Nordella sp. HKS 07: one gene and its partner. Each later gene encodes a partner of the first gene's protein in a complex. Links are inferred from orthologs where the notes say so. Each region holds a gene or a part of one and is shown in the gene's direction. Other genes may lie near its edges. The genes, in order: dnaG and G5V57_RS24750.

What was found.
Region 2: the proteins of dnaG (region 1) and G5V57_RS24750 are in contact, whole or in part, in a crystal structure (PDB 2R6A), measured with the Geobacillus stearothermophilus proteins. The link is inferred for Nordella sp. HKS 07 from one-to-one orthologs. Residues at the interface, in WP_049624496.1 of Geobacillus stearothermophilus: Lys456, Leu457, Leu458, Pro459, Ala460, Asn463, Ala464, Leu467, Leu535, Leu536, Ile537, Ala538, Gln544, Glu545, Asp548, Tyr549, His552; in WP_033016901.1 of Geobacillus stearothermophilus: Ser13, Glu15, Ala16, Gln18, Glu91, Leu92, Asp94, Ala95, Val96, Pro97, Thr98, Ala99, Ala100, Asn101, Tyr104, Tyr105, Ile108.

Annotation. Positions count from the first base shown.
Region 1 is NZ_CP049258.1:118,953-133,364, reverse strand. The notes cover bases 11,481-14,412. They hold dnaG (DNA primase), read left to right. Parts: upstream 11,481-11,931; coding sequence 11,932-13,893; downstream 13,894-14,412. Other genes in these bases: rpoD (RNA polymerase sigma factor RpoD), read left to right, coding at 14,051-14,412; G5V57_RS00530 (DUF4126 domain-containing protein), read left to right, coding at 11,481-11,714. Also shown: G5V57_RS00600 (SCO family protein), read left to right, coding at 1-302; G5V57_RS00595 (CorA family divalent cation transporter), read right to left, coding at 303-1,298; carA (glutamine-hydrolyzing carbamoyl-phosphate synthase small subunit), read right to left, coding at 1,577-2,812; G5V57_RS00585 (GatB/YqeY domain-containing protein), read left to right, coding at 2,927-3,388; G5V57_RS00580 (prephenate dehydrogenase/arogenate dehydrogenase family protein), read left to right, coding at 3,596-4,432; G5V57_RS00570 (PfkB family carbohydrate kinase), read right to left, coding at 4,949-5,863; G5V57_RS00565 (SIS domain-containing protein), read right to left, coding at 5,923-6,429; G5V57_RS00560 (orotidine 5'-phosphate decarboxylase / HUMPS family protein), read right to left, coding at 6,414-7,073; G5V57_RS00555 (RNA polymerase sigma factor), read right to left, coding at 7,323-8,561; G5V57_RS00550 (YciI family protein), read right to left, coding at 8,558-8,905; G5V57_RS00545 (organic hydroperoxide resistance protein), read right to left, coding at 9,196-9,615; G5V57_RS00540 (DMT family transporter), read right to left, coding at 9,652-10,548; G5V57_RS00535 (hypothetical protein), read right to left, coding at 10,545-10,799; more of G5V57_RS00530, read left to right, coding at 11,121-11,480. UniProt on the Escherichia coli protein: RNA polymerase that catalyzes the synthesis of short RNA molecules used as primers for DNA polymerase during DNA replication.
Region 2 is NZ_CP049258.1:5,254,163-5,268,561, reverse strand. What follows is about bases 3,830-6,748. They hold G5V57_RS24750 (replicative DNA helicase), read left to right. Parts: upstream 3,830-4,498; coding sequence 4,499-5,998; downstream 5,999-6,748. Other genes in these bases: G5V57_RS24745 (MFS transporter), read left to right, coding at 6,246-6,748; ubiG (bifunctional 2-polyprenyl-6-hydroxyphenol methylase/3-demethylubiquinol 3-O-methyltransferase UbiG), read left to right, coding at 3,830-4,367. Outside these bases: G5V57_RS24780 (succinylglutamate desuccinylase/aspartoacylase family protein), read left to right, coding at 1-101; G5V57_RS24775 (threonine/serine dehydratase), read left to right, coding at 98-1,039; G5V57_RS24770 (Gfo/Idh/MocA family protein), read left to right, coding at 1,039-1,980; G5V57_RS24765 (SDR family oxidoreductase), read left to right, coding at 1,983-2,729; G5V57_RS24760 (isoprenylcysteine carboxylmethyltransferase family protein), read left to right, coding at 2,800-3,654; more of ubiG, read left to right, coding at 3,651-3,829; more of G5V57_RS24745, read left to right, coding at 6,749-7,418; alr (alanine racemase), read left to right, coding at 7,480-8,655; G5V57_RS24735 (ABC transporter permease), read left to right, coding at 8,652-9,425; G5V57_RS24730 (ABC transporter ATP-binding protein), read left to right, coding at 9,430-10,206; G5V57_RS35370 (amidohydrolase family protein), read left to right, coding at 10,483-11,034; G5V57_RS24725 (amidohydrolase), read left to right, coding at 10,928-12,154; G5V57_RS24720 (beta-N-acetylhexosaminidase), read right to left, coding at 12,161-14,098; G5V57_RS24715 (GNAT family N-acetyltransferase), read right to left, coding at 14,122-14,399. UniProt on the Escherichia coli protein: The main replicative DNA helicase, it participates in initiation and elongation during chromosome replication. Travels ahead of the DNA replisome, separating dsDNA into templates for DNA synthesis.

The DNA of each region.
Region 1 (14,412 bases):
AGGTCTTCTTCGTCACCGTCGATCCCGAGCGCGATACGCTCGACTTCATGACGAACTATCTGACGAGCTTCGATCCGCGCATTATCGGGCTCAGACCAAGTCCCGAGGAGCTTGCTCAGATCGCCAAGTTCTATCGCGTCTTCTATGAGAAAGTGCCGACGAGCGACGGCGGTTACACGATGAACCACACGGCGCTCGTCTATCTCATGGACCGCGAGGGCAGGTTCTTCGGCACGCTCGATTACGAGGAGACACCGGAGATGCGATTGACCAAACTGAAACGCCTTCTGAAAGACGGCTGATCATTTCCGATCAAGGTAACGAAGGAAGAGCCAGGTGCCGGCGGAAGAGAGCAGAGCGGCGGCGGTCGCGAACCAGAAGCCGCCATGCATTCCCGACCAGGGGATTCCTTCGAGATTCATGCCGAACAGGCCGCCGACGAGAGTAGGCGGCAGGAAGAGGGCGGTGAGGACGGAGAGGCGGTAAAGCTGCCGGTTGGTCTCGGAGGCGAGCTTGGCGTCGATCTCGTCGTGGAAGAGACGGGCGCGCTGCTCGATCTGCTCGAATTCCTGGTCGAGATGGGCGTGGAGATCGAGCAGGTCGGAAAGATCGGCGGGAAAGCGCGGGACCGCGCGTTGCGTATCGGCGAGCACGCGGCGCAGGCTGCGCTGCTGACGGTGCAGCATGGCGGCCTCACGGCGCACGATCACGGCGCGCCGGCGCTCATCGGTGACGCGCTCGTCGAGCACGCGGTCCTCGATGAGCTCGATCTCGGCGGCGAGGTCATGCAGCACGCTTTCGATGCCTTGCGCATAATGGATGAAGAAGGCGAGCAGCAATTGCGCGGGCGATGAAACGGGCCGTCCCGCCTCGAGATGGCGGCGGACGAGCTCGGCCGAACGCACCGGCTTCGCCCGCATCGTGACGAGTATGCCCTCGGCGAGAAGAAACTGCAGACGACAGGTCTCGTGCGTCTCGCCGGTGAAGTCGCGGCGGAGATCGGCGACGCTGCCGGCGGCGTCGGCGGGGAAACATTCGATGAGCTGATAGGCGGGGATGTGCTCGATGAAATCGATGGCGGGCGACGAGAAGCGGCCCGATCGGGCGAGCCAGCGGGCGCAGCGCTGGTCGATGGAATTGAGATGGATCCAGAGCCACTGGCCCTCGGGACTCGAAAGTGCTGGATCGATGTCGGTCTCGATGAGCCGCCTTGCCGACCCGTCAGGGCCGAAGCGGTAGGCGCAGACGAAGCCCGGCACATCGGCGGGCGAGACGAGGGACTGGGTATTGTCCGGCATCGCTTCTGAAGCACATGCCTGTGTGACAGTCATGTAACGGTGCAGGTCGAGATGCAGGGATTTGCAGGAGTGTTTGCAGCGGAATTTACAGCGGATTTGCAGGGATTTGCAGGGAATTCGGCGAGAAGAGGGGAGTCCTCAAAGCCATCCGGCGGCGTGCACCGTGGCATTTCCAACCTGGTTTGGCCCACGGTTGCAAGAGGGGGCGAACGGCGATGAGTGCGCCGGACATTCTCATAGGGTCTGTCGGCGCTCCATCTCTTTTCTCGGTCCCATGCTCAGCCCTTCGCCTTGTCCATCTGCTCGACGAAGCGCTTGAAGAGATAGTGGCTGTCCTGAGGGCCGGGCGAGGCTTCCGGGTGATACTGCACCGAGAACACCGGCTTGCCTTCGATGGCGATGCCGCAATTGGAGCCGTCGAAAAGCGAGACATGGGTCTCGACCACGCCTTGGGGCAGCGTCTCGCGATCCACGGTGAAGCCGTGATTCATCGAGGTGATCTCGACCTTGCCGGTGGTGAAGTCCTTGACCGGATGATTGGCGCCGTGATGGCCCTGATGCATCTTGCGCGTCCTGGCGCCGAGCGCCAGCGCCAGCATCTGATGGCCAAGGCAGATGCCGAAGACGGGCTTGCCGGAGGAGACGAGCTTCTTGATCTCAGGGACCGCATATTCGCCGGTGGCTTCCGGATCGCCGGGGCCGTTCGACAGGAAGATGCCGTCCGGATTCATGGCCAGGATATCCTCGGCCTGGGCGGTGGCCGGCACGACGGTCACCTCGCAGCCGGCAGCCGTGAGGCAGCGCAGGATATTGCGCTTGAGCCCGTAATCGACGGCGACGACCCTGTGGCTGGCGCCATTGGTATGCTGGTAACCCGCCTTCCAGTCCCAGGTCGTCTCGTCCCAGTCCAAACGCTGGGTCAGCGACACGTCCTTGGCGAGATCCATGCCGACCAGGCCCGGCCATTCGGCCGCCATGGCCTTGAGTTTCTTCAGATCGAACTTGCCCTTGGCGTTGTAGGCGATGACGCCGTTGGGCATGCCCTTCTCGCGGATGAGATTGGTCAAGGCACGGGTGTCGATACCGGACAGGCCAACAATGCCCCGGGCCTTCAGCCACTGGCTGAAATGGCGGTGGCTGCGGTAATTGGCGGGGTCGGTGACGGACGCCTTGACGACGCAGCCGCGCACGCCCGAGGTGGCGGCGAGGTTGGTCGTCTCGATGTCGTCCTCATTGGTGCCGACATTGCCGATATGGGGGAAGGTGAAGGTGACGATCTGGCCAGCATAGGAGGGATCGGTCAGGACCTCCTGGTAGCCGGTCATCGCCGTGTTGAAGCAGACTTCACCGACGGCGTCGCCCTCGGCGCCGAATCCCTGGCCCTCGATGACGGTGCCATCGGCCAGAACCAGGAGCCCGGTAATACGCGGCGTCTCCCAGTCCGAGAAGGACGGGCGCGCAGGTTTCTTCGCCGCCCTCGGTTTCACCGGACGGGCAGGGGCTTTCTTGGCCATGGACTCGCATCTCCTGAATTTGCGTTCTCTTATTGGCCCGGGCCGGGGCCGTCAAGGTTGCGCCGCCGGCTGTCCCGGCGTATCTCAAACCCTTTCACCGGTAAGGATATTCCCATGGGCCTGCGCGACCAGATCAATGACAGCCTGAAAGAGGCGATGAAATCGGGCGACAAAAGGCGCGTCTCGACGCTGCGCCTCGTCAATTCCGCCATCAAGGACCGCGACATCCTGAACCGCACGGCCGGACCCGACGCCGGCGTCAATGACGCGCAGATCGTCGAGGTCATGGCCAAGATGGTCAAACAGCGCCAGGAGAGCCTGGAGATCTATGAAAAGGCCGGGCGCGACGAGCTTGCCGCCCAGGAGCGCGAGGAGATCGCGATCATCCAGGACTACATGCCGAAGCAGCTTTCGGACGAGGAAGTGAAGGCGGCGATCGCCCAGGTCATCAAGGACACAGGCGCCACGTCGATCAAGGACATGGGCAAGGTGATGGGCGCGCTCAAGGCCAAATATTCGGGCCAGATCGATTTCGGCAAGGCCGGCGGCGTGATCAAGGGGCTTTTGGGGAGTTGAACTCGACGCGCTCCAGAGACGTCATTGACACCGACGGCACGGTTCGCTATCCGCACATCATGACCAGGACCCTTTTCGTCACCGGAATGTATTACGCGCCGCTTCATTAGCGGCGGGGTGCTTTGTCGTCCTTCAACCGCTGCTTGGCCAGCGGTTGTGTTCCGGTAGACAGCTCTGGCTCGGCAGCCTGCCAGCGGAGCTTTCCGAATGCCTGCCCTCCAAGATGCGTCACATCGGCCTCATCGCCGACTTTCGCTTGGCCTCATCGGCTTCGGCGCCTTCGGGCGTCTGGCCGCCTGCCACCTTTCGCCCCATTTCGCTCTCCATGTTTTCGATCCAGCCTTTGCCGGGAGCGCGGGACTGGCCGAGACGGCCGGGTGTCAGATTGTGGTGATCGCTGTTCCCGTTGCGCGCATGGCGGACACGATAAGGGCCATCGCCCCCCATGTCAGACCCGGCGCGTTGGTTCTCGACGTCGGATCGGTGAAGGTCGAGCCTGCGCGTCTCATGCGAGAGCTGCTTCCGCCCTATGTCGACATTGTTGCGACGCACCCGCTGTTCGGACCACAAAGCGCCCGCAGCGGCGTGCGAGGCCTCAAGATCGCGCTTTGCCCGGTAAGGGGACGCAGTCACAGGCGCGTCGCCGCTTTCCTTCAGATCGCGCTCGGACTCAAGGTGGTCACAACGACGCCTGATGTACATGATCGGGACGCCGCCCTTTCGCAGGGGTTGACCCATCTCATCGCGAAGGTGCTCGTCAAAATGGAGCCGTTGCCGGATCTGATCACGACGCGCAGCTTCGATCTGCTTTACGAGGCTGTCGAGATGGTACGCCACGACCCGCCCGAACTATTCGATGCGATCGAGCGCCTGAACCCCTATGCCCTGGAGGTGCGGCGCCGCTTCTTCGATCTTGCCTCGGCTCTCGACGCCGACTTGCATCAATCCCCAGTTGAACTCCGCCGTCCGCCTTTGGCGAGGAGAAGCGGTGACCTTCGCGCTTTGAGCGGCGTGTCGGGAAACATCAGCCCGCCACCGGCATGAGCAGAGGTCGTGGCTGACCGATTTTCCCCTTCGCCCGTTTGCCTTGCGGGAGAAGGTGCCCGAAGGGCGGATGAGGGTGTTGGTCAATCGGGCGGCAGCTTGGCTAGCGCGGGATGCGAAAAAGTGGATACCGGTTTTTCGCAAGAATCCCGCGCTAACATATAAGAATCGATCACGTTTATGAGTTTGGGTTGATTCAACCCAAACTCATCGTGATCTAGGGAATGCTGTCGAGTGAATTTATGACCGTGAAGGCGCTGCCCGCGCAGGCCCAACCACAAACGGGACTCCGCGGATGTCTAGTTGCGGCGCAGACTGGGCGCCTGGGTCAGGCATTTCGACTCAATGACGCGCGTTATCATTGCCTTAAGGAACACCCTCATCCGGCCTTCGGCCACTGAAGGCCTTCGCTTGCGCTCCGGCGCTCGTCGCTCAAAAAGGTCCACTGGACCTTTTTGTCAGCTTCGCTACCGCGTCTCGCCCCGCAGGCGGGAGAAGGGAAGCATGAGAGAGCGCTCAACCCTGGGCTTTCAGACGCATTTCCGGTAGGACCAGGCCGCCGCCGGCATGAGCACAGGTCGCGGCGGCGACCTGCATCGCTTCGGTCAAGCACAGACGCCAGTCTTCGGCATTGCCAGGCATGCCCTGGCGCAGGATGAAGGCGATCACCGTGGCGAGCGTCGCATCGCCGGCGCCCATCGTGTCGACGATTGGTTTCATCGGCGCGGCGACCGGAACCGAGACCGACAGGCCGGAACGGGTGTGGAGGCTTGCGCCTTCACTGCCATGTGTGAGCAGCAGCGCTTCGACGCCGAGGCCGAAGAGGCGGCCGATGGCGGCGTCACGATCGCCGTCATAAAACAAGCCCGCGTCCTCGTCGCTGAGCTTGACGAGCGCGGCTTTGGCCATCGCACGCTCGGCGCCGGCGCGATAGGCGGCCATGTCGTGAATGAGGCGTGGACGCGGATTGGGATCGACGACGATCAGGCCTATTGCAGGAGAGAGTGCTTCGACCAGAGCATCGGTCTGACTCGTATCGTCGAAGGGGAAGGAATTGACCGCAATCGAGGCGGCGTTTTCGATCGCGATCATCACGTCTTCGGTGAAGGCGATGCGGCGACGATACATTTCGGGCGTGAATTCGTAAGTCGGCTCGCCATTGCGCCGGCGTGAAAAGGCCACACCGGTGAAATCGACATTGGGCGCGTTGAAGATGCGCACCCCTTCCTCACGCAGATAGCGCTCGATCAGGAACCCGTAGCGGTCGAGGCCGAAGCGCGTCACCAATTGCGAAGCGAGCCCCAGCCGCGCGAGGCCGACAGCGAGATTGAGCCCCGCCCCGCCTGGGAAATTCTCGACATTGCCGGGCGAAAGCTCGACCGCGTCGATGATGCCGTCGCCGATGCTGAGGACGGCAGGCGTTTCAATCATTTCCCTTCTCCCGCTTGCGGGAGAAGGGAAATTTCGTGGGCGAGTGAATTAGCATTGCCTCACTGCAGGTTGGTGTGGCGATGCAGCATGATCTTGTGCGCGTCCGGCATTTCGCGCGCGAGGCTCAATATGACGCCGTCGAGCAGCAGGAGACAGGATTGCTCGAAGAGGCTGCCGCCGAACTGCTCGGTCGTCTCGACCGGGACGGCGAGCACGATATCGGCGATGCCGGCAAGCGCGCCTTTGGGTTTATGGGTCAGCGTCACGACCTTCGCACCTTCCTCTTTCGCGATGCGGGCGAAGCCGACGCTGACCGGCGTTTCGCCCGAGCCCGATATGACGAGCAGCGCATCACCTTTGCGGATCGATGGGGCGGAGACTTCGCCGACGAAATGCACCGTGCGACCAATATGCATGAAACGCATCGCCGCCATCTGGGCGACGAGCCCGGAACGGCCTTGGCCTGAGAAGAACCAGCGCTGCCCGGGATCGCCGAAGGCGCCAACCACCTTCGTGAAGGCGCCGGCGTCGATACGGGCGAGGAGCTCCGCTATTTCCTGTCCCACGGCCAGCCACGGCCGGGATCGGGCAGTCTGTCGCGGATCCATTGTAACACCTCTTTCGGATTGGCGGCCTCGGTGATGGCGCTGCCGACGACGACGATCTCAGGATTGACGGCGATCACCGCATCGAGCGTCGCAGGGCCGATGCCGCCGGCGAGCGATACGCGGAAGCCTTTGTCGTGCACCTGCCGCACCGCATCGATATGCGCGGTCGATGTGTTGCCGGCGAGGCGGGCATCGGTCGGCGAATGGACGGCGACATAGCCGAAGTTTTCCGGAAAGGATGCGCCCTTGGGCAGCAGCTCCGCTTTGCCGGATTCGGTGATGGTGTCGACGATGACCGTCGCGCCGAAGAATTGCGCGCGCCGGCCGACTGTCTCATGGGTCGCGGTGGAGGCGCAGGAGAGCACCGTCATGAAGGCGGCGCCGGCGCCGAACACCATATCCGCCTCGAACTGGCCGCCATCGACGGTCTTGGTGTCGGCGAGCACCAGCACATCGGGGCAGAGCTCGCGCGCGGTGGTGATGGCCGCAACGCCGAAGCGCTTCAGAAGCGGCGTGCCGATCTCGATGATATCGGCATAGGGCTTGACCAAAGGCAGGAGGGAGAGATGTTCGGGCTTGTCGAAGGCGATCTGCAAGAGCACGTGTTTCCCCCAAGGCCATTCTTATTTTGAAGAGTTAAAGCGTGAGATCAATTCGTCCCGTCACCCTCACCCTGAGGTGCGACCCCGGCCTTGAGCCGGGGTAGCCTCGAAGGGTGTCATGAAGCATTCTGGCTCTATCCTGATGGATGCTTCGAGGGCTGCTTCGCGGCCACCTCAGCATGAGAGATTTTGAGAGGTTTATGTCCGAAATCATCAAGCACCAAGGGTTAGGACAAAACCGGCCGTGGCTCAAGCCATGACACGCTTGCGGCGCTCTTCCAGGAAATCCCTGACCGCCGGATCGGCTTCGAGGCCGATGGCGCGCAAATAGGCGTCATTGGCGGCCGCTTTGTCGGACAGGCGCGCCAGGAGATCGGCGCGCGCCGCCCAATAAGGCTGGTAGTCGGCGAGGCGCTTGTCCTGCGCCAAGGCATCGAGCACTTCGAGGCCTTCCTGGGCGCCGCGTGTTTCCGCAATGATGACAGCACGATTGAGTGCCACGACGGGCGAGCGGGTGAGTTCGTAAAGCCGGTCATAAAGCCGCTCGAGCGCAGCCCAATCGGCGCGGCCGGTGCGCCTCCTGATCGCATGGGCCGACTGGATCGCCGCTTCGAGCTGATAACGCCCGATGCAACGGAATGTGCTGGCCCTGGAGAGGAGGGCATCGGCCTCCTCGATCATGCCGCTGCGCCAGCGGGCCGGATCCTGCTCCATCAGCGGAATGAAGCGTCCGAAATCGTCACGGCGGGCGAGGCGGCGCGCGTCGATATGGAGCAGCAGCGCCAGGAGGCCCAGTGCTTCGGGCTCCTCCGGCAAAAGTTCGACAATGAGGCGGGCGAGCCAGATGGCCTCATCGGCGAGGCCTTTCCTCTGAGCATCAGCGCCCATCGGATCGGCCCAGCCGGCACTGAAGGTGGCGTAGGCGGCGGCCAGCACCGCCTCGAGGCGCTCGGGCAATTCATCGCGCGCGGGGATGCGGAAGGGAATGCCGGCATCCTTGATCTTGGCCTTGGCGCGCACCAGGCGCTGGCTCATCGTGGCGGGCGCGATCAGAAATGCCCGGGCGATATTTGCCGCATCGAAGCCCAGCACGGTCTGCAGGATGAGCGGTGCGCGCATGCGGACATCGATCGCCGGATGGGCGCAGGCGAACATCAGGCTGAGCCGTTCATCCGGTATGTCATGCGGCGCCTCGCGCAGCTCTTCCGAAAGCAGCGTCAGATGATCGATGCCCCGCTCGGCTGTCATGGCGCGCCGCGCCTGATCGACCAGCTGCCGCCTTGCGACGGTGAGGAGCCAAGCTTCCGGGCTGTCCGGAATGCCGCTTTTCGGCCAGCGGCTAAGCGCCTCGAGAAAGGAAAACGCGAGAGCGTCCTCGGCCTTGGCGACATCACGCGTGCGGGCCGAGAGATAGGCGACCAGCTTGCCGTAGCTCGCCCGCGCGACATGCTCGACGGCGGCAGGCGACAGGCTGGCCGCATCGCTCATTTGGGGGGCGGCATCGACCACAGCGGACGGACCTCGACGCTGCCTTGCGTGGCCCCGGGACAGCGCGCCGCCCATTTCAGGGCTGAATCGAGGTCGGGCACATCGATGATGTAGAAGCCGCCCAATTGCTCCTTGGAGTCGGCATAGGGTCCGTCGAGGACCGACGTCTCGCCGTTCACCTGGCGCACCGTGGAAGCGGTTTCGACCGGCTGCAGGCGGTCGCCGCCGGCCAGCACGCCGGCGCCCATCAAGGCCTGCGTATAGGCGATGTAAGGGGCGGACATGTCAGTGTCCGTCTTCTTGAAGCGGCTTTCGTCACGATAGAGCAAAAGCATGTATTTCATGGTTCGTCTCCTGAGGGCTTCAGTGGCGATCGGCTCGATCGCTGAACCATAGTCGTTTGGGCAGAAGTCCGATCGACATCGGAAACGAGATTTTTGATCTCCCCTCGCTCTCTAGCTTTCCCCCTCTCCCGCTTGCTTGCGGGAGAGGGTGCCCAATAGGGCGGGTGAGGGTGTCGGCTGGGATATCGTGCTCTATGAGATTCCGATCACTCGGCGAGATACACCCTCATCCGGCCTTCGGCCACCTTCTCCCGCAAGCGGGAGAAGGGGAGGTATGGGCGAGAGCCCGGTCACACGACCGTGGTCGTGACCTGGACATTGCCCTTGGTGGCGTGGCTGTAGGGGCACACGACATGGGCCTTCTTGACGAGGTCCTCGGCCTTCGCCTTGTCGATGCCCGGCAGGCTCACTTCGAGCGCCACGACGAGGCCGAAGCCCTGCTTGTCGTCACGTTCGCCGATGCCGACATTGGCCGACACTTTCGCCGCGTCGGAGATTTTCACATTCTCCTTGCCGGCCACGAATTTGAGCGCGCCCAGATAGCAGGCGGAATAGCCGACCGAGAACAGCTGCTCCGGATTCGTGCCGGTGCCGGAGCCGCCCATCTCCTTGGGCAGCGTCAGCTTGACGTCGATCTTGCCGTCATCGGTGCGGCCTTGTCCGTCGCGACCGCCGGTTGCGCTGCCATGAGCGGTGTAAAGTGCTTTCATCTTCGGGACCTCCTTGAAATGGGGACGGGGACTATCTCACGCCGACCGGCGGCTCGCAATCGCGACGCCGATCGCGGCGATGCCCATGCCGAGCCAGGCCAAGGGCGGCATCGCTTCGCCGAGGATCGGCCAGGCCATCAGCGTCGCGACCGGTGGCACAAGATAAAAGAGAGACGAAACGCGCGAGACCTCGCCGGCCCGGATCATCGCCAGCAGCAAGGTCATCGAGATCAGCGAATTGGCGATCACAAGATAGGCGAAGGACGCGTAGAATTCCGGCGAGGTCCAGTCGACGGCGAGCGTTTCGGTGGCGAGCGCCAGGGGCAAGGTGCTGGCGAGGCCTGCCACATATTGGACCATGTTCGACACGATCGGATGATGGCTGACACCGAAGCGCTTCTCCCACAAGGTGCCGGCTGTGATGCCGATGAGCGCGCCGATGGAGCACAGGATGCCGAAGATGCTTTCCGCCTTGACCGCCGACTGGCCGAGAATAACGGTGGCCGCGCCGGCGAGCCCGAGGACGAGGCCCAGCCAGCGCAGCGCGCTGACGCGTTCACGCGCGAAGTAGGGCGCGATCAGTCCGACCAGGATCGGCTGCAGGCAGACGATGATGGCGACGGTGCCGGCGGACGCACCTGCATTGAAGGCGAGATAGCAGAGGCCGAAATAGACGCCCTGGATCAGGAAGCCGACAAAAGCGATGTGGAACCATTGCGCCGGCTTCGTCGGCCAGGCGGGCTTCATGGCGATGGCGAAGGGCGCCAGGATGATCAGCACGGCGGCGTAGCGCAAAGCGAGGAAGGTCAGCGGCTCGGCATGCAGGATGCCGAGCTTGGCGATGCTGTAGCCGCCCGACCAGAGAACGAGAAAGATGGCGGGCGCGAGCAGCAGCCAGAGCGGGCGGCCCGACGCAGAGGATGTCTCATTCATGAAGGGCGCACCGCGATATGGTCGGCATAGACGCTGTTGGAATATTCCGCCAACTGGAGCGCGAGCCGGGCCTGCTCGTCACAGGCCGCGACTTCGGCCGCAACACCGAAATCGGCGCCGACCTGTTTCAGATCATTGTCATGCCAGCCGAGTCTCTGCATGCGCCATGGTCGCAGAGCGGCGCTCGGCAAGCCAGAGCAGGGAGCGGGCGGATAGCATGCGCCCGCCGCATGGGTCGTGGGGTCGCACATTCACGCATCTCATGACGAATGCGCTTCTACCCTCGGCCACACAGGTGCGAGGATAACGCAATGTCCCTCCGCCGCGCGCAGCGCGGGGAGGGTGTCCGCCCACAGGGCGGACGGGTGCGGGCTCGCCGCCGACACGTGTTCATCAATTAGTCTGAACAGCTTGCAATCATCTTGCTTGAAAGATCTCGCTTGCGGAGAGACCCCACCCGTCGCGCGTTCCGCGCGCCACCCTCCCGCGCTTCGCGCGGCGGAGGGAGGATTGGTGTGCATGCATTCGGATCTGAGACTCACTATATTGTCGGCGGTTGAGGAGTGATGGCCATGACACCTTTCGATTACGCGGTTTCGATCGCCCTCGGCGTCGGGCTCGCCTCGGGGGTGGGCTTCCGGGTCTTCCTGCCGCTTCTCATCACCAGCGTCGCCGCCTATGGCGGATATATTCCGATCAGTGACGGCTTCGCCTGGCTCGCGAGCCCGGCCGCCGTGATCATGCTGGGTGTCGCCGCGCTCGCCGAGATTCTCGCTTTCTATATTCCGGGCGTCGACAATCTGCTCGACACGATCGCCACACCTACGGCCCTGGTGGCCGGCACGCTGGTTTCCGCCGCCGTGATGGCGGATCTGCCCCCTTTGGTGAAATGGACGGCCGCCGTCATCGCGGGTGGCGGTGCGGCCGGCATCACGCAAGGTGTCACCGCCTTCATCCGGGCCAATTCCACCGTCTTCACCGGCGGGCTCGGCAATCCGGTGGTGGCGACCGGGGAACTGGGCGGGGCGGCGCTGGTGTCGTTGCTGGCGCTGGCCGTGCCCTTCGTGGCGCTCGGCGTCGTGATCCTGTTCTGCTGGTTCGCGGTGATGACGATTCGCAGGTTGCTACGACGTCAGCCCAAGCCTGAAATCCAGGGAAGTGGGTAGCGTCTTCCCTCGTTGCCCTTACGAAAGCCGGGGCCGTTTCAATACGCACAAAACGGCTGGTGCTGGTCGTGTGGCAGGAATTTAGTGAGCCCCGGCTTTTGCCAGGGCGACGATCTATCTGGTTTCTCCCTTTGTTCGCCGCTTTTATGTTGAAAGGCTGTGCATGGGCGGATTTGGCTTAACGCTTCGCCCCGACATATGTGGTCATTGGTAGGCTATGAGATTTTCCCCCACCTTCCTCGACGAGATCAGGGCCCGCGTGTCGGCGTCCACGGTGGTGGGCCGGCATGTGCAATGGGACCGGCGCAAGTCCAATCCGGGCCGGGGCGATTTCTGGGGCTGCTGTCCCTTCCACAATGAGAAGACGGCCTCCTTCCATGTCGAGGATCGAAAAGGGCGTTATCACTGCTTCGGCTGCAAGGCGTCGGGCGACATCTTCACCTTCCTCACCGAAAAGGAAGGGGTGAGCTTCCCGGAAGCCGTCGAAAGACTGGCGCAGGAAGCCGGCCTGCCGATGCCCAATGTGTCGGAAGATGATGAGCGGCGCGAAAAGCTGCGCACCAGTCTTTATGACGTGATGGAACTCGCGGCGAAGTTCTTCGAGGAGATGCTGCAATCGGCCAAAGGCGCCAAAGCGCGCGGCTATCTTGCCGATCGCGGCCTCACTGCCGCCATCCAGCAGGAATTCCGCTTGGGCTACGGACCCGACGACCGATCCGCCTTGCGCAGCCACCTCGCGGACAAGGGCGTGACCGTCGAGCAGATGGCGGAAGCAGGCCTCGTCGTCACTGGTGAGGATATCCCGGTCGCCTATGACCGCTTCCGCGACCGGGTGATGTTCCCGATCCGCGATCCGCGGGGGAGGGTGATCGCCTTTGGCGGCCGGGCGCTGTCCAAGGATGCGCTCGCGAAATATCTCAATTCGCCCGAGACGGCGCTCTTTCACAAGGGCTTCGTCCTCTACAATCTCGACAAAGCGCGCGCACTCGCCCACCAGGCGGGCGAGATCATCGCGGTCGAGGGCTATATGGATGCGATCGCGCTGCATCGCGCCGGGATCGGCCATGTGGTGGCGCCGCTCGGGACCGCGCTCACCACCGACCAATTGGCCCTCCTGTGGCGGATCGCGCCGTCTCCCACCCTCTGCTTCGATGGTGATGCGGCGGGGCTCAAGGCCGCCTATCGGGCGCTCGATCTGGCGCTGCCGCTCCTCAAGCCCGGCCATTCGCTCAAATTCGCGCTGCTGCCGGAAGGCCAGGACCCGGACGACCTCCTCAAGCACGAGGGCGCCGAGGCCCTGAAAAACGTGATCGCCGAGGCCCGACCGCTCGCCGAAGTGCTGTGGAACCGCGAGGCCGATCAGGCCCGGATCGATACGCCGGACGGGCGCGCCTCCTTCGAGGTGAGGCTCACGAGCCTGGTGCGCGAGATCGGCGATGAGACGGTGCGCAAATATTATGGCGAGGATTTCAAGGCGAAACTCGCCCGGCATCTGGCCCCCCAGGGCGGGCCCTCTCAGCGCGCCTTCGGCCGGGGACGGGGCAAAAATGCGCTGCCAAAGCCCCTTGTTCAGGCGCGGCGGGGGCCCCGGGCCCGGCCGCTCCCGCATGATTATTCCGCTCCCGCCAGCGCCGGCTTGCGGTCGAGCCCGCTGGCGCAACGCAGCAGCCAGCATGAGCAGGAGCGCCGGGAGCGGCTTTTACTCCTGGCAATTATCAATCATCCCGAGCTTCTGCATGATTTCCTGGATGATTATGCCGCAGCGGAATTCGTTTCACACGAGCTTGACTCGCTCAAGCGGCAAATCATAGATATGGCCGCCCTGAGAGAAGGTCTTGACGGATCGTCTCTCAAGGACCACCTGAACGATAAAGGTTTCGGCCCGGTTGTGGCCCGCCTTGAAAGCCAGGCTGTACGTCTGAACGAATGGTTCCTGAACCCCGGTGCTGCGTCTGCGGACGCCCGGACAGCGCTTCGTCAGATGTTCGCCCTGCACAGGAAAAGCGTAACTCTGGATCGGGAGCTCAAGGCTGCCGAGGCACAATTCGCCGCCGATCCGACGGAGGAGAGGCTCGTCGCGCTCAATCAGATCCGCGAAGAGCTGGCATCCCACGTCGGAATGGAAGCCCATATCGAAGGGTTTGGCGAGGCCTCGGGGCGCAGCGCGAACGCTGTCTAGGGATGTACATCGATCAGGCGCGATCGGAGGGAACCGATATCCGTCCGAAGCGCGTGGGGTAAGGTTAGGAACGGGTTAACGGGCCGGCGGGTACAACCTCGCACGGCCCCGAATCAGTTGAGACGAGAAGGATAGGCGACGCATGGCCCGAGCCCAGATGCGCGAACCGCAGACCGAAGAAAACGAAGCCCAGCCCGCAGCCGAAGAGCAGGAAGCCCAGGAGACTCCGGGCGAGGGCCAGGATTCCCCCGTTCTCGATCTCACCGATGCGGCCGTCAAGCGCATGATCCGGGCTGCCAAGCAGCGCGGTTATGTGACGCTCGACGAGCTCAATTCCGTCCTCCCCTCCGAGGAGACGAGCCCCGAGCAGATCGAAGACATCATGTCGATGCTCAACGAGATGGGCATCAATGTCGTCGAGAGCGAGGAAGAGGGCAACGACACCGTCAAGACGGCCAAGGACGAGGAAGAGCCTTCCGAGAATCTTCCCATCAAGGTCGAGGCCGAGAAGCTGCCGGC
Region 2 (14,399 bases), 5.1 Mb from region 1 along the record:
AAGCCGACGGCATCCTCTATGGGCGCCGCCAGCCCGGCCGGGTGAAGCCCGGCAATTGCTGCCTGGTGGTGGCCTCGCTCTATGAAGGAGACCTGTCATAATCAGCATCCAGGATATCGAGGCGGCGCGCACCCGCATCGCCCCCCATATCCGGCGCACGCCCGTGCTGGCGCTGGATCAGCTTCAGTCCTCCCTGAGCGGCGCGCCGAAGGTGACGCTCAAGCTCGAATGCCTGCAGGTGACGGGCTCGTTCAAGGCGCGCGGCGCGATGAACCGGCTTCTCGGCGCCGGCAAGGACGAGATCAAAGGCGGCATCACCACGGCCTCGGGCGGAAATCACGGCCTCGCGGTGGCGCGCACCGCCTTCGCGGCCAAGGTGCCGGCGACCATCTTCGTCCCGTCGAATGTCTCGCCCGCCAAGGTCGCCAAGATGAAGGCCTGGAACGCCAAGGTCGAGATCGTCGGCGACGAATGGAGCCAATCCAACCAGGCGGCGCATGACTATGCGGCGAAAACGGGAGCGGCCTATTTCCATCCCTTCGCCGACCCGCTCGTCGTCGCTGGGCAAGGTACGCTCGGCCTCGAGATCCTCGACGACCTTCCCGATATCGATGCGATTCTCATCGCCATTGGCGGCGGCGGGCTCATTTCCGGTCTTGGCACGGCGCTGAAGGCGAAGCGGCCCGACATTCGCATCATCGGCATCGAGCCCACAGGCTCGCCGACGCTCAAGGCCAGTCTCGATGCCGGCCATGTGGTGACGCTTTCCGAAGTGACCTCACGGGTGCCGACCATGAGCTGCCGGCGCACCGACGAGCGCATCTATGAAACCGTCCGCGCCACGGTCGACGACATCGTGCTCGTCAGCGATGAGGAGATGGCGGAGGCCTCGTGTTTCCTGTGGTTCGAAATGGGCATCGCCGCCGATCTCTCAGGCGCCGCCTCGATCGCCGCTTTGCGCCAGAACCTGCCACAGCTCAAGGGCGCCAGGCATGTCTGCGCACTGGTCTGCGGCGCCGGGCCCGAGGGAACCGTGTAATGGCGGTAAAGCTCGCCCTCGCCGGCGCCGGACTCTTCGGCCAGGAGCATTTGAGCGTCATCGCTCGTATCCCGGATGCGCAAGTCGTGGCCATCGCCGATCGCAATGAGACGGCCGCCAGGACGGCCGCCGAGCGCCATGGCGTCAAGGACTGGGGCGGCGACATCATCGACCTGTTGCGGCACACCAGGCCCGATGGCGTCATCATCGCCTCGCCGGGCCAGACGCATGTGCCGCTGGCGCTCGCGGCCCTTGAGCTCGGCATTCCGGCGCTCGTCGAAAAGCCCATGGCCATGACGGCGTCGCAAGCCCTTCCCCTGGTCGAGGCAGACGCGCGCGGCCCGGCCTTCGTGCTGCCCGGGCATGTGCTGCGTTTCTCCGCGCCTCATCGCCGGATCGCCGATATCATCGGATCGGGCGAGATCGGCCGCGTGCTCTCCTTCAGCGCCAGGCGTCACCGCGACGACAGCCATGCGGTGCGCTATCCCGACATAGATCCCATCATGATGACGATGATCCACGACATCGATCTCGCTTTATGGATGACGGGCGGCACGGCCAGGGACGTTCACGCTTGGCGGAGCCCGGACGGCGCGCAGCGATCGCAAACCATGGTGACGGCCAAAGGCGACACGGGCGCCGTCTGGTCGCTCGCCACCTCCTGGACCTATCCGGGCGAGGCCGCGCCCGATCGCATCGAGATCGTGGCTGAGCGCGGCGGCATCGACTTCGAGACCGGCACCTATATCCGCCAGTATGGCGACAAGCCGCGTAGCATCGACCTCGCCGAGCTGGGGCCGGACGATTCCCTTCTCAACGAGGTGTCCTATTTCGTCCACTGTATCCGCGCCGGAGAGCGCCCCAGCGTCGTCACCGCGCGCGATGCCTTGGCCGGCCTCGAGATCGCCGGAGCGGCTCTTTCATCACTCGGGAGGGAATAGCCATGACAGAGGAACGCCCGCTCGCCGGACGCATCGCGCTGGTCACCGGAGCGACACGCGGACTCGGCCGGGCGATCGCGCTCAAGCTCGCCCGCGACGGCGCGCATGTGGGCGTGCTTGGACGCAATGAGGCGCATGGCTCCGCCGTCGTGCGCGAGATCGAGGCCGCCAACGGACAGGCTTTCTTCACCCGCCTCGATGTCCGCGATTTCGCGGCGACGGAGCGCGTGGTCGGCGATACCGTGAGCCGCCTCGGCCGGCTCGACATCGTCATCGCCAATGCCGGCATCGGCACGATCGGACCGGTCGAGAGCGCCGATCCCGAAGACTGGCGCCAGATGATGGACGTCAATTTCCACGGCGCCGCTCACACCATCAAGGCCGCGTTGAGACCTATGCTGGCCCAGGCGCGCGGCGACTTCGTCGCCATCGCGTCTTCGGCCGGCACGACCGGCTATGCCGACTGGTCGGGCTATTGCGCCAGCAAATGGGCGGTGATGGGTTTCATGGAATGCCTCGGACGGGAAATGGTCTCGCGTGGCATCCGTGTATCGACCGTCTGCCCGGGCAGTGTCGACACGCCCTTCTGGGATATTCTCAATGTAGATCTCCATCCGGCGGGATCGGAAAGCCGCAGCGGCATGATGTCGTCGGATGATGTGGCGGAAGTGGTGCTGCTGCAATTGCGCCTGCCGCCCGGCGTGGTGCTCAAGAATACCCTGATGTTCCCCGCCAATGAGTGGCATTGACGCCCTGCGCATCCAAGCTTGATACTCAGGCATCTACGGAATAGCGTGCGGCCTGGGGCGTAGGGGAGGAATGATCATCAATCCACCGGCGCGCCGGATAGAGCATCGGACCGAAAAGTGCGAAGCGGCTTTCGGAGAATCCGATGCGCAGATCAAAGATATAAAGCGCCTTGGCGTTCCCGCCAGATCGTCAGGCGCTCGAGTCATTGCGGCCTGCTACGGATTGCTGTGCCACAGCCTGTTCATCGCGGCTGTCGCGGCGATGATCGTCATGATGTATCACGGCATGAGCCGGTCCTTCGGAGATCTGGCGGAGCCGTATGGTTCCATCGCGAACGGCATGCTTCTCCTTCAGTTTCCCATCGCGCATTCCCTGCTGCTGACGCGCGGCGGCAATCGTTTCATGCGCCATTTGGCGCCGGCCGGATTGGGCGCCGACCTCTCGACAACAACCTATGCCGCGATTGCGTCGCTGCAAGTACTGGCGCTCTTCCTCTTATGGTCGCCGAGCGGAATCATCTGGTGGCGGGCGGAAGGCCCCCTGCTCGTCGCCTTGTGCTGCGCCTATGCCGCTGCCTGGCTGAGCCTCCTTAAAGCCATCGTCGATGCCGGCTTCGCGCTGCAAGTGGGGCTTCTCGGCTGGTATTCGATCGCCAGGGGCATCGCCGTGCGCTACCCGCCGATGCCGCGGACGGGACTTTTCAGATTTTGCCGACAGCCCATCTATGTCGCCTTCGCCGCCACCTTGTGGACGGTTCCGACCTGGACGCCCGACCAGCTCACGGTTGCCGGCGTGCTCACGCTCTACTGCCTCATCGGGCCGCTCTTCAAGGAAGCGCGCTTCAAAGCGCGTTTCGGTGATCAGTTTGAAGCCTACCGCCGGCATGTGCCATACTGGCTTCCCTTCCGTCGCAACAGAAAATGAAGCACTCCCCCGATCCGGCCCGCAACGATCTGTCGATCTACGACACCTTTGCATCGAGCTGGTGGACGGGCGAGACCCGCTGGCTCCGGCTTCTGCAGAACATGGTGCCGGCGCGGCTTTCCTATTTCACACCGATCGTCGGGGACTGGCGCGGCAAGTCGGTGCTCGATCTCGGCTGCGGCGGCGGCTTCATGTCGGAAGCCCTGGCGCAACGCGGCGCTCATGTCATCGGCGTCGATCCTTCAGCACCCGCCATTGCCATCGCCAAAAATCATGCGGAAGCCACGGGCCTCCCCATCGACTATCGCGTCGGGGCGGGCGAGAGCCTGCCGGTTGCCGACAACTCGCTCGATATCGTGCTCTGCGTCGATGTGCTGGAGCATGTGCGCGATCTCGACGCGGTCATCGGCGAGATCCGTCGCGTGCTGAAGCCGGGTGGTCTCTTCCTGTTTGACACGATCAACCGCAACTGGCTGGCCAGGCTGGTCGTGGTGACTTTGGGCGAGAGCGTTCTCCGCCTCCTGCCGCCGGGAACCCATGATCCAGCCCTGTTCATCACCCCGGCCGAGCTCAAGGCCAAGCTGGAACGGCATGATTTCGCCGTGGCGCCACTTGCCGGTTTCGGTCCATGCGGACTCAACCGGCGATTCGACCTCACCTTCGGTTCCCTCCCGACTACCTCGATCACCTATATCGGGCATGCGCGCGGCTGATTTGTCAAAGTTACAAGGGGATATGAGCGAATCACCTGATTTTGAAAATCAGCATTTCCCCTGGCTGTGGATAGCGCGCATAATCGCCAATAGATTCGCCCTTTGACACCGGCAATCGCTATCAAAGACTCATGAACGCACAAAACACCGCCCGGGTGGTCGAGCCCGAACAGGAAACCGACTCCTACCGCACGCCTCCGCATAATCTCGAGGCGGAACAGGCGCTGCTCGGCGCCATCCTGGTCAATAATGAGGCCTGCGACCGGGTCTCGGCCTTCCTCGACCCGTCGCATTTCTTCGAGGCGGTGCATGCGCGCATCTACGAGGCGGCCGCGACGCTCATCCGTGCCGGCAAGCTCGCCTCTCCGGTGACGCTCAAGACCTATTTCGAGCGCGACGAGACGCTGAAGGAGATCGGCGGCCCGGTCTATCTCGCCCGTCTTGCCGCCGCGGCGACCACCATCATCAATGCCGAGGAATACGGCCGCGCCATCTATGAGCTGGCGCAACGCCGCAAGCTCATCGACATCGGCTCCGAGATCGTCAACAACTCCTTCGACACGCCGGTCGACCTGACCGCGAAAGATCTCATCGAGACGGCCGAACAGAGCCTCTATGAGATCGCCGAGACCGGCAAATACGGCCAAGGCTTCCAGCTATTCGGCCGGGCGCTCACCGAAGCCGTCGACATGGCCGCCAGCGCCTATCAGCGCGACGGCGGCCTTTCAGGCATTTCGGCGGGCTTGCGCGATCTCGACGAGAAGATGGGCGGCCTGCAGGCGTCGGATCTCATCATCCTCGCGGCGCGCCCTGCCATGGGCAAGACCTCGCTCGCCACCAACATCGCCTACTACGTCGCCAAGTCCTACAAGGCCGATCATCAGCCGGACGGCACAGTGCGCATTCTCGACGGCGGCGTCGTCGGCTTCTTTTCACTCGAAATGTCGCAGGAACAATTGGCGACGCGTATCATCGCCGAGCAATCCGCCATCTCCTCGGAACGCATCCGCCGCGGCAAGATCACCGAGGACGAATTCCATCGCATCGTCGAGGTGTCGCGCGAATTGTCGACATTGCCGCTCTATATCGACGCGACCGGCGGCCTCACCATCGCGCAGGTCGCGGCGCGCGCCCGGCGCCTGAAACGGCAGCGGGGCCTGGGCCTCCTCATCGTCGACTATCTCCAACTCCTTGCCGGCTCCGCCAAGCGCGCCTCTGAAGGCCGCGTCCAGGAAGTCACCGAGATCACCGTCGGACTCAAGGCACTGGCCAAGGAGCTCAAGGTACCGATCATCGCCCTCTCCCAGCTCTCGCGTCAGGTGGAGAACCGCGACGACAAGCGCCCGCAGCTCGCCGACTTGCGCGAATCCGGCTCGATCGAACAGGACGCCGACGTCGTGATGTTCATCTACCGCGAGGAATACTATCTCGGCCGCACCGAGCCCCGGCCCAATACGCCTGAGCATTTCGAGTGGCAGGAGACGATGAACCGGGTGACCGGCGTCGCCGAGCTCATCATCGCCAAGCAGCGCCACGGCCCCACCGGCATCGTCGAACTGCAATTCGACGCCTCGCTCACCAAGTTCCAGGATCTGGTCAAGTCCGACCACCTGCCCGAGCAATTCAACTAGCCAGGCCCCATGCGGTTATGCTCTCCGTCAGTTTCCCTTCTCCTGTTGCAAGGCCTTGCTCAGAGGTCGGAAGGATGAAGCCTGGCCGGTCACATACCTCCGCGGTCATGGCGATCTGACCATCCTCGCCGAAGCCGAGCTGCAATAGGTCCTGGTTTAAGTGGACTTCATCGCTTGTCCGGAAGTGGACGTACCGCATGTGGCCGATCGCAGCCATAGTCGGCCCATCATCTACCGGGCTGAATCCATGCGCGCATCGCACGCTTATTTCCTCTTTGTCGGCACGCTCCTCACCGCCGCCGGCTATGGCGCGACCTTTCTGCTCACTGAGCATTTCCGCGCCCTGGGCGGCAGCGAGATCGACACCAGCACGACGCTCGGGGGCGCGATGGCGGGCACGCTTATCGGCGTGCCGCTGGTCGGCTGGTATGCGAAGAAGCTCAAGGCGGCGCGCATGGGCGCCATGGGCGCCGTCTCGGTGGCGGCGGGCTATGGCTTTCTGGCGCTCCTCACGACATTGACGCCGCTCATCGCGCTGGCCGGCTTCCTGATCGGGCTTGGCTGGGGCATCTTCTATCTCGCCGGGCCCATGGCGCTCTCGGAGCGCGTCACCGATCAGGATCGCGGCTTCTGGTTCACCCGCTTCGGCGCCTTCCAGATGGCGGGCATCGGCTTCAGCCCGATCGTGGCGGCGGCGCTCGTCGAGCATCTCGGTCTCTCAACCAGAGGCGCTTTCGGCGTGATCGCCGGCGCCACGCTCGTCGCCGCCGTCCTGCTCCTCACCTTCGAAGCCTTGTCGCCGCAAGCTTCCCAGGCGCGGGCGCAGACCAGCAACTGGATGCGCGCGCTGCCGGCGCTTCTCTCCTCGCGCGCGATCTATCCGATCCTCATGGTGGGGCTCGGCGCCTGCGTGTTCAGCGGCATGCTTACTTTCCAGTCGTCGTTGGTGCGCGGCACCGGCCTCGAGGCCGGCACCTTTTTCGCCGCCTATGCCGTCACCGTGGTGGTGGCGCGCTTCGTCCTGGCGCCGATGATCAACCGCGCCGATGGCGATCGCGCGTCCGTCGTTCTCCTGGCGCTGATGATCCTCGGCGTCGTGACCGCCTTCGGCCTTGTCTATGGGGTGCCGGTCCAGATCGCGAGCGCCATCCTGCTCGGCCTCGGCTATGGCCTCGTCTACACAGTCATCCAGACACAGGCCGTCAATGACGCGCCGCCTGAGCACCGCAGCGCCGCCTTGACCTGGTTCGTCATCGCCTATTTCTTCGGCATTTTCGGCTTTCCGGTGCTTGGCGGCTGGCTGATCGTGACGGTCGGCATAGCGGGCTTTCTCGCCGCCGTGCTGGCCTTCGCCGTCGCGGAAATGGCGCTGGCGCTGCTGCGCGGGCGCCAGACCACACGTAAACCCGTCAGCGCGTGATTAACGCGTCTGACCGATATATCCTTGCATCCCCGGCCGTTTGACGCTTTATGCGCAGGCGATGAGCTCGTTCAACGCCCATATCAGCGGGCCGCCCACCGATCTGGCCGGCGCCGTTCTGACGGTCGATCTCACCGCCATCCAGGAAAACTGGAAGCGGCTTGCCGCCAGGGCCGCCCCGGCCGAATGCGGGGCCGCGGTCAAAGGCAATGCCTATGGTCTGGGCGTCGAGCAGGTCGCGGTAGCGCTGTGGGCGGCAGGTTGCCGCACCTTCTTCGTGGCGCGGCCAATGGAGGGCGGCGAGCTCAGGTCAATCCTGCCGCGCGAGGCCGTCATCTATGTGCTGGACGGCCTGTTTCCGGGCCAGGCCGAATTCTATGCGCGCGAGGATCTGCGCCCCGCTCTCATCACCGTCGAAGAGGCACGCGAATGGGCGGCCTTCGGCACCGAATATGGCCGCAACCTCCCCTGCGCCATCCATGTCGATACCGGCATCAACCGCCTGGGCTTTTCAGGTCCGGCCTTCGAGGCGTTGCTCGGCGACAATGAGATCAGCGCCCGGCTCAATCTCACCTTGCTGATGAGCCATCTCGCTTGTGCCGACGAGCCGGGCCATCCGCTCAATGGCCGCCAGAATGCCGCCTTTTCGGCGTTGCGCCGGCGCCTGCCCGGCATTCCGGCGAGCCTCGCCAATTCGAGCGGCATCTTCCTCGGTCCCGACTACACCCATGACATGGTGCGCCCCGGCATCGCGCTCTATGGCGGCAATCCGGTGGCGCCGGCGGCCAATCCGATGCTGCCGGTCGCGCATCTTCAGGGCACCGTGTTGCAGCTGCGCGAAATCGAGGCCGGCGAAAGCGTCGGCTACGGCGCCACCTGGCGGGCCACGCGGCCGACTCGTATCGCGATATTGGGCGCCGGCTACAAGGACGGCGTGCCGCGCTCCTTGAGCTCGCGGGCCACCAACGGCCCGGCCCAGGTCTATATCGCCGACCGCCGTTGTCCGGTGATCGGGCGCGTTTCGATGGACATGATGGCGGTCGACGTGACGCAGGTGCCGGTAGATCTGTGCAGGCGCGGAACAAGAGCGGAACTCATCGGCCGTAATATTGCCATCGATGAAACGGCAGAATGGGCTGGCACCATCTCCTATGAACTCCTCACCCGTTTAGGTCAGCGCTTCACCCGTCTATATTCAGGGGCCGAATCGCACCTCTCCAAGGCTCCCCTATCGTGAACTTCCTCGCCAATCTGGGCCGCGTCGTGCTGGCCCTCCTCACCGAGATCGGCAGCACTGTCCTTTTCATCAAGGATGCGCTGGTGCAGGGCCTGACGCCCACTATCTATGTGCGCCAGATTTTCGAGCAGATGCTCAAGATTGGCTATAACTCGCTGCCTGTCGTAGGCCTTACCGCCTTCTTCACCGGCGGCGCTCTCGCGCTGCAGATCTATCTCGGCGGCTCGCGCTTCAACGCCGAAAGCCTCGTTTCGACCATCGTGGCGCTCGGCATCACCCGTGAGCTGGGGCCCGTGCTCGCCGGTCTCATGGTGGCGGGCCGCGTCGGCGCCTCGATCGCCGCCGAGCTCGGCACCATGCGGGTCACCGAGCAGATCGATGCTCTGACGACGCTCGCGACCAACCCGTTCAAATATCTCGTCGGCCCGCGCATCCTCGCCGGCGTCATTACCTTGCCGATCCTGGTCTTCATTGCCGATATCATCGGCATCATGGGCGGCTATGTCATCGGCACCCGCTCGCTCGGCTTCAACTCCTTCGCCTATATCAAGAGCACGGCAGACTTCCTGCAATTCGGCGACGTGATGTCGGGTCTCATCAAGGCGGCGGTGTTCGGCTTCATCATCACGCTGATGGGCTGCTATCACGGCTTTCATTCGAAAGGCGGCGCGCAAGGTGTCGGCCGCGCCACCACCAATGCGGTGGTAAGCTCGGCGATCCTTATCCTCGCCGCCAATTTCGTCCTCACCTCGCTGTTGTTCTCGGAGTGATCTGATGGACGAGACCGACTACATAGTCCTCAAGGACGTCCGCAAGGCCTTCGGACCGAAGAAGGTCCTCAACGGCATCAATCTCACCGTGCCGAAAGCCCAGTCGCTGGTCGTCATCGGCGGTTCGGGCACCGGCAAGTCGGTGATGATCAAGTCCATCCTCGGCATCGTGCGTCCGGATTCGGGCTCGATCAGCATCGGCGGCAAGGAAGTCACCGGCCTCACCGGCAAGGACCGGGACGCCTTCCTGCAGCGCTTCGGCATGCTGTTCCAGGGGGGCGCTCTCTTCGACTCCCTCCCCGTCTGGGAGAATGTCGCTTTCGGCCTCATCCAGGGCCGCAACATGCCGCGCAAGCAGGCGCGGGATATCGCGATGGAGAAACTGCGGCAGGTGGGGCTCGGCCCCGAAGTGGGTCAGCTCCACCCGGCGGAACTGTCGGGCGGCATGCAGAAACGCGTCGGCCTCGCCCGCGCCATCGCCGCCGACCCCGAGATCATCTTCTTCGACGAGCCGACCACCGGCCTCGATCCGATCATGGCGGACGTCATCAACAACCTGATCGTCGACTGCGTGGAGCGTCTCGGCGCCACCACCATCTCGATCACCCACGACATGGCGTCGGCCCGCAAGATCGCTGACCGCATCGCCATGATCCACAAGGGCGAGATCATCTGGCAGGGCCCGGCGAGCTCGGTCGACGAGAGCGGCAACGCCTCTGTCGACCAGTTCATCCACGGCCGCGCCGAAGGGCCGATCCAGATGGAAATCTTGAAGGCTTAGGGGTCTCCCCAACTCGTCATGGCCGGGCTAAGAGGCAAAAAGAAGGGCCGCGCGAGCGGCCCTTCCCGTGAGATGCGTTGGTCAGCATCCCGATCCGGATAACGTCAGGAAAGGCAAGGAGCCTCCGCTGCGACCCGCACGAGCGTGACAAACGCAGTGAACTCACTCGACATCGGATCACCTCCTTTCGATTGTTGAAACCAGCCATAGTGTGGGGTCTTGCTATAAGAATATCAAGCGGGCAATTTCGAGCCCCTTTTTCAGCCAGGACGGACTATGCCGACAGCCGATATCATCATCACCAATGCCAAAATCCTGACCATGGACAAGGCGTTGCCGCGCGCTGAAGCGCTGGCGATCGCCGGGAACCGGCTGCTCGCGGTCGGAAGGCAGGACGATATCGCGGGGCTCAAGGCCCCGCATACGCGGGTGATCGATGCGCGCGGCAAGACGGTGCTTCCCGGCATGATCGAGAGCCATATGCATATCTTCATGGGCTCGGTCGAGCTCGACAGCCTCATGGTCACGGGACTCGAAGGCATCGAGGCCCTGACCCGGGCGGTGCGTGCTTATTCGGCCAAGCGCCCCGACGACAAGATCATCGTCGCCAATGGCGCGAACTACATGACCATCCGGCCGACCGGCATCATCACCCGCCAGGATCTCGACCAGGTCCTGCCCGACCGCCCCCTTCATCCTGTGCTGCTTCGACCATCACACCGTGTGGGCCAATACCGCGGCGCTGAAAGCGGCGGGCATCCTCCACGGCAAGGCCCTCCCGCCCGGCAACGAAATCGTCATGGGGGCGGACGGGCTCGCCGCCGGTGAGCTCAAGGAGCCGGCGGCCTATGGCCCCGTCTTCGCGCTCACCCCGACCCAGGGGCGCGAGTCGCTCGGGATGACCACCGGTGAGAATCCGGTGCCGCCGGCGAGCGAGGGGGACCGGCGCGCCGACATGGCGGCCCTCAAGCGCGGCCTCAAATACTGCGCCTCGCTCGGCATCACCTCCATCCACAACATGGACGGCAATTATTATCAGCTCGAGCTGCTCGACGCGCTGCGCCAGGAAGGCGATCTCGTCTGCCGCGTGCAGGTGCCCTGGCATCAGAAGAACTTCTTCGCCACCGAGCGCGTCGACGAGGCGGTCGAGATGCGGGCGCGCTACAATGACGACATGCTCTATTCGGGCCGCGTCAAGATCTTCATGGACGGTGTGATCGAATCCATGACGGCGCTGATGCTCGACGACTATCCCAACCATCCGGGCGAGCGCGGCTTCGCGCTTTTCACGGCCGACCAGTTCAACGAGGTCGCGGCGCGCGCCGACCGGAACGGGCTGCAGATCAGCGTGCATGCGATCGGCGATGCCGCGGTGAGGCGCACGCTCGATGGTTATGAGTTTGCGCGGAAGGTGAACGGCACGCGCGACTCCCGCCATCGCATCGAGCATATCGAGGTGATCGATCCCGCCGATATTCCGCGGCTCAAAGAATTGGGCGTCGTCGCCTCGCTGCAGCCGATAGTGGGTCTCGGCGTTCCGGGCGTGCCGGAAGAGCCCTGCCGCGAGCGCATCGGGAAGAAGCTGCCTTATTCCTATGCCTGGCAGACTTTGCGCGAAGCCGGCGCCCATATCAGTTTCTCCTCCGACTGGCCGATCTCGCCGCTCGATCCGTTGCAGGGCATGCAGTCGGCGATGACGCAGTCGCCGATCGCCCCCGACTGCCCACCACAGCGCCAGAGCTTCATGGACGCGGCCGCCGCCTTCACGTCCGACAGCGCCTATACCGAGTTCGCCGAAGCCAAGAAGGGCCGCCTCGTCGAGGGGCTTCTTGCTGATGTGGTGGTCTATGATGGCGACCTCGAAACGACGCGGGCGGAGGACTTGGCCAGGATCAAGCCCGCCGTCACCATTTGCGACGGACGCGTGACTTTCGAAGCGGACGTTTGACAAGCCTCATCGCGGATAGAGCGCCGGCATCAGCCCGGCCAATGCCCTGAAACGCGGCCAGGACTTCGCCTCGCTCTTCGTCCAGCCCGTCTCGGCCATCGCCGATATCCGCGGGAAGACGAGACGGTTGAAGACGCGCCGGTCGGTCATCGGCTCCGACCAGATGCAGGTCTGGACACCCAGCAGATGACGCTTCTGCGCGTCGCTCCAGCCGGCGGCCGGATCGAACGCATACGTCTTCTCGAGGCTCGACCAGCCGGCCCAGGAAGCGCCGGGCTCAGCCCATTCGGCGCTATGCGCCATGTCGAGATAATAGACCTGCGCCGGGCAGACGACGATGTCATAGCCCTCCTCCGCGAGCTTGGCGTTGATCTCAACCGAGTGCCAGCCATTGAGATAGCAGTTCGCCTTGTCGATGCCGCCGCCATGGGCGGCCTCTTCCCAGGCGCCGGTGATGCGGCCCCTGGCGGTGAGATGGGCCTGCACGCGGCGCAGGAAATGCGCCTGCAGTTCCGCTCGCCCGGAGCCCTGCAATTCGGCGAGCTTGGCCTTGGCCTGCGGCGAGCGGCTCCAGGCATCGGCCGGCACTTCATCGGCGCCGACATGAATGGTGCGTGAGGGAAAGAGCTCGATAAGCTCGTCCAGAACCGTCTCCATGAAGCGATAGGTCTCCTCGCCAGCAGGATTGATGCAGTTGTTGGGATAGCCCTGGATGGAGAAGTATTCGCCCGTCTCGTGCGGATCATGCAGCCAGGGCAAAGACTGCTGGGCGGCGAAGCAATGGCCGGGCACATCGATCTCGGGCACGATGTCGATGCCGAGGTCGGCCGCAAACGTCACCATGCCGCGAATGACATCCTTCGAATAGTACCCGCCCGACGGCTCGGGCGATGATCCGAAGAGTGGCGGAATAGGCAAGCCGTGGCCGCGCCAGGCGCCGATCGAGTTCAGCTCGGGATAAGCGGAACTCTCGATGCGCCAGGCCTCGTCATCGGTCAGATGCCAGTGAAACCGGTTGAGCTTGTTCCAGGCGAGGATGCGAAGAAACTGCCTCACTTCGTCGGCGGCATAGAATTGCCGCGCCACATCGAGATGAGTGCCGCGCCAGCCATAGGCCGGCCGGTCGCTGATCTGGCCCACACCAGGGAACAGGAAGGTCTCCGGATATTGCCGCGCGCCGCGCAGGACTTGGCCGAGGGTAACGAGACCGTAGAGGAAGCCGCTTTGCGTCGAGGCCCTGAGGGTTGCGCCAACCGGCAGGAAACGCAAGCTGTAGGCCTCTGGTCCAAGTCCCTCCGCGTGCTTGAGATCGACCGTATAGCCCCCCTCCTCCGGCGGCCGCAGCAAGGCCTCGGCCGGGAAGAGATGGCGGACGAGATCGCCGAAGGCCGCGATCGCTCCGTTCGCTTGCGTGCTGTTGCCTTTGAGCGCCAGCCCCTTCGGTACCGCACGGCGCTCGCTCACCGCCACATGCTCGGGCCAGGGAATGATCGAAACCGGCGCCGGTACCGTCTCGGGCACCGGATAGGCTTCGACATTGTTGCGCAGCGGCGCATTGTCGCTCGTGCTCCGCGTCGGCATCGCACGCACCGACAGCGTGGTGAGATCGGCGAAGGCGAGATAAGCGGTGGTGGCGCCATCGCTCCAGTGGCACAGCGGATAGCTGACACCACGCGCGACGACGCGCCAGGAGGCGCCGGGCTCCAGCACGAAGCCGTCCGGCGGGCTGAGCTCGGTGTGGTTGGAGAGGCGCACATGAAGCCTGCCATTCTCGATCTCGGCGGCGGGATCGATGCGGGCCGGGCCGCTGAAGCACAGAAGGAAATCCTTGACCGGTGCGGATGAGAGATTGGTGAGGATCAAGGCATAGACCGCGCGCTCGGACGCGGTTGCGGCCGTCCATTGCGTGTCGAGCCGGAATAGTGATTTGGCGTCGGGAGCCATGGCTTTCCTTCAGGTTCGTGGGTTCAGTCGGTGGGTCTGAGGCGGCCGGCGAAGATGCCGGGGGTCGAGCCCGCAATGCGCGTGGCGCCGACGGTGCGGGCATAAAAATCGACCGGCCCGACATCACCGATGATCGCATAGGCATAGCCTTGCGCCAGCATGTCGAAGAGGCAGGCGAGCAGCAGCGTCTGGCCGATGCCCTGGCCGCGTGCCGCCTCATCCACCCCGGTCGGACCGAAGAAGCCGCGCGCGGTCGCGTCGTAGCAGGCGAAGCCGACAGGCTGGTTCTTGCGGATCGCGA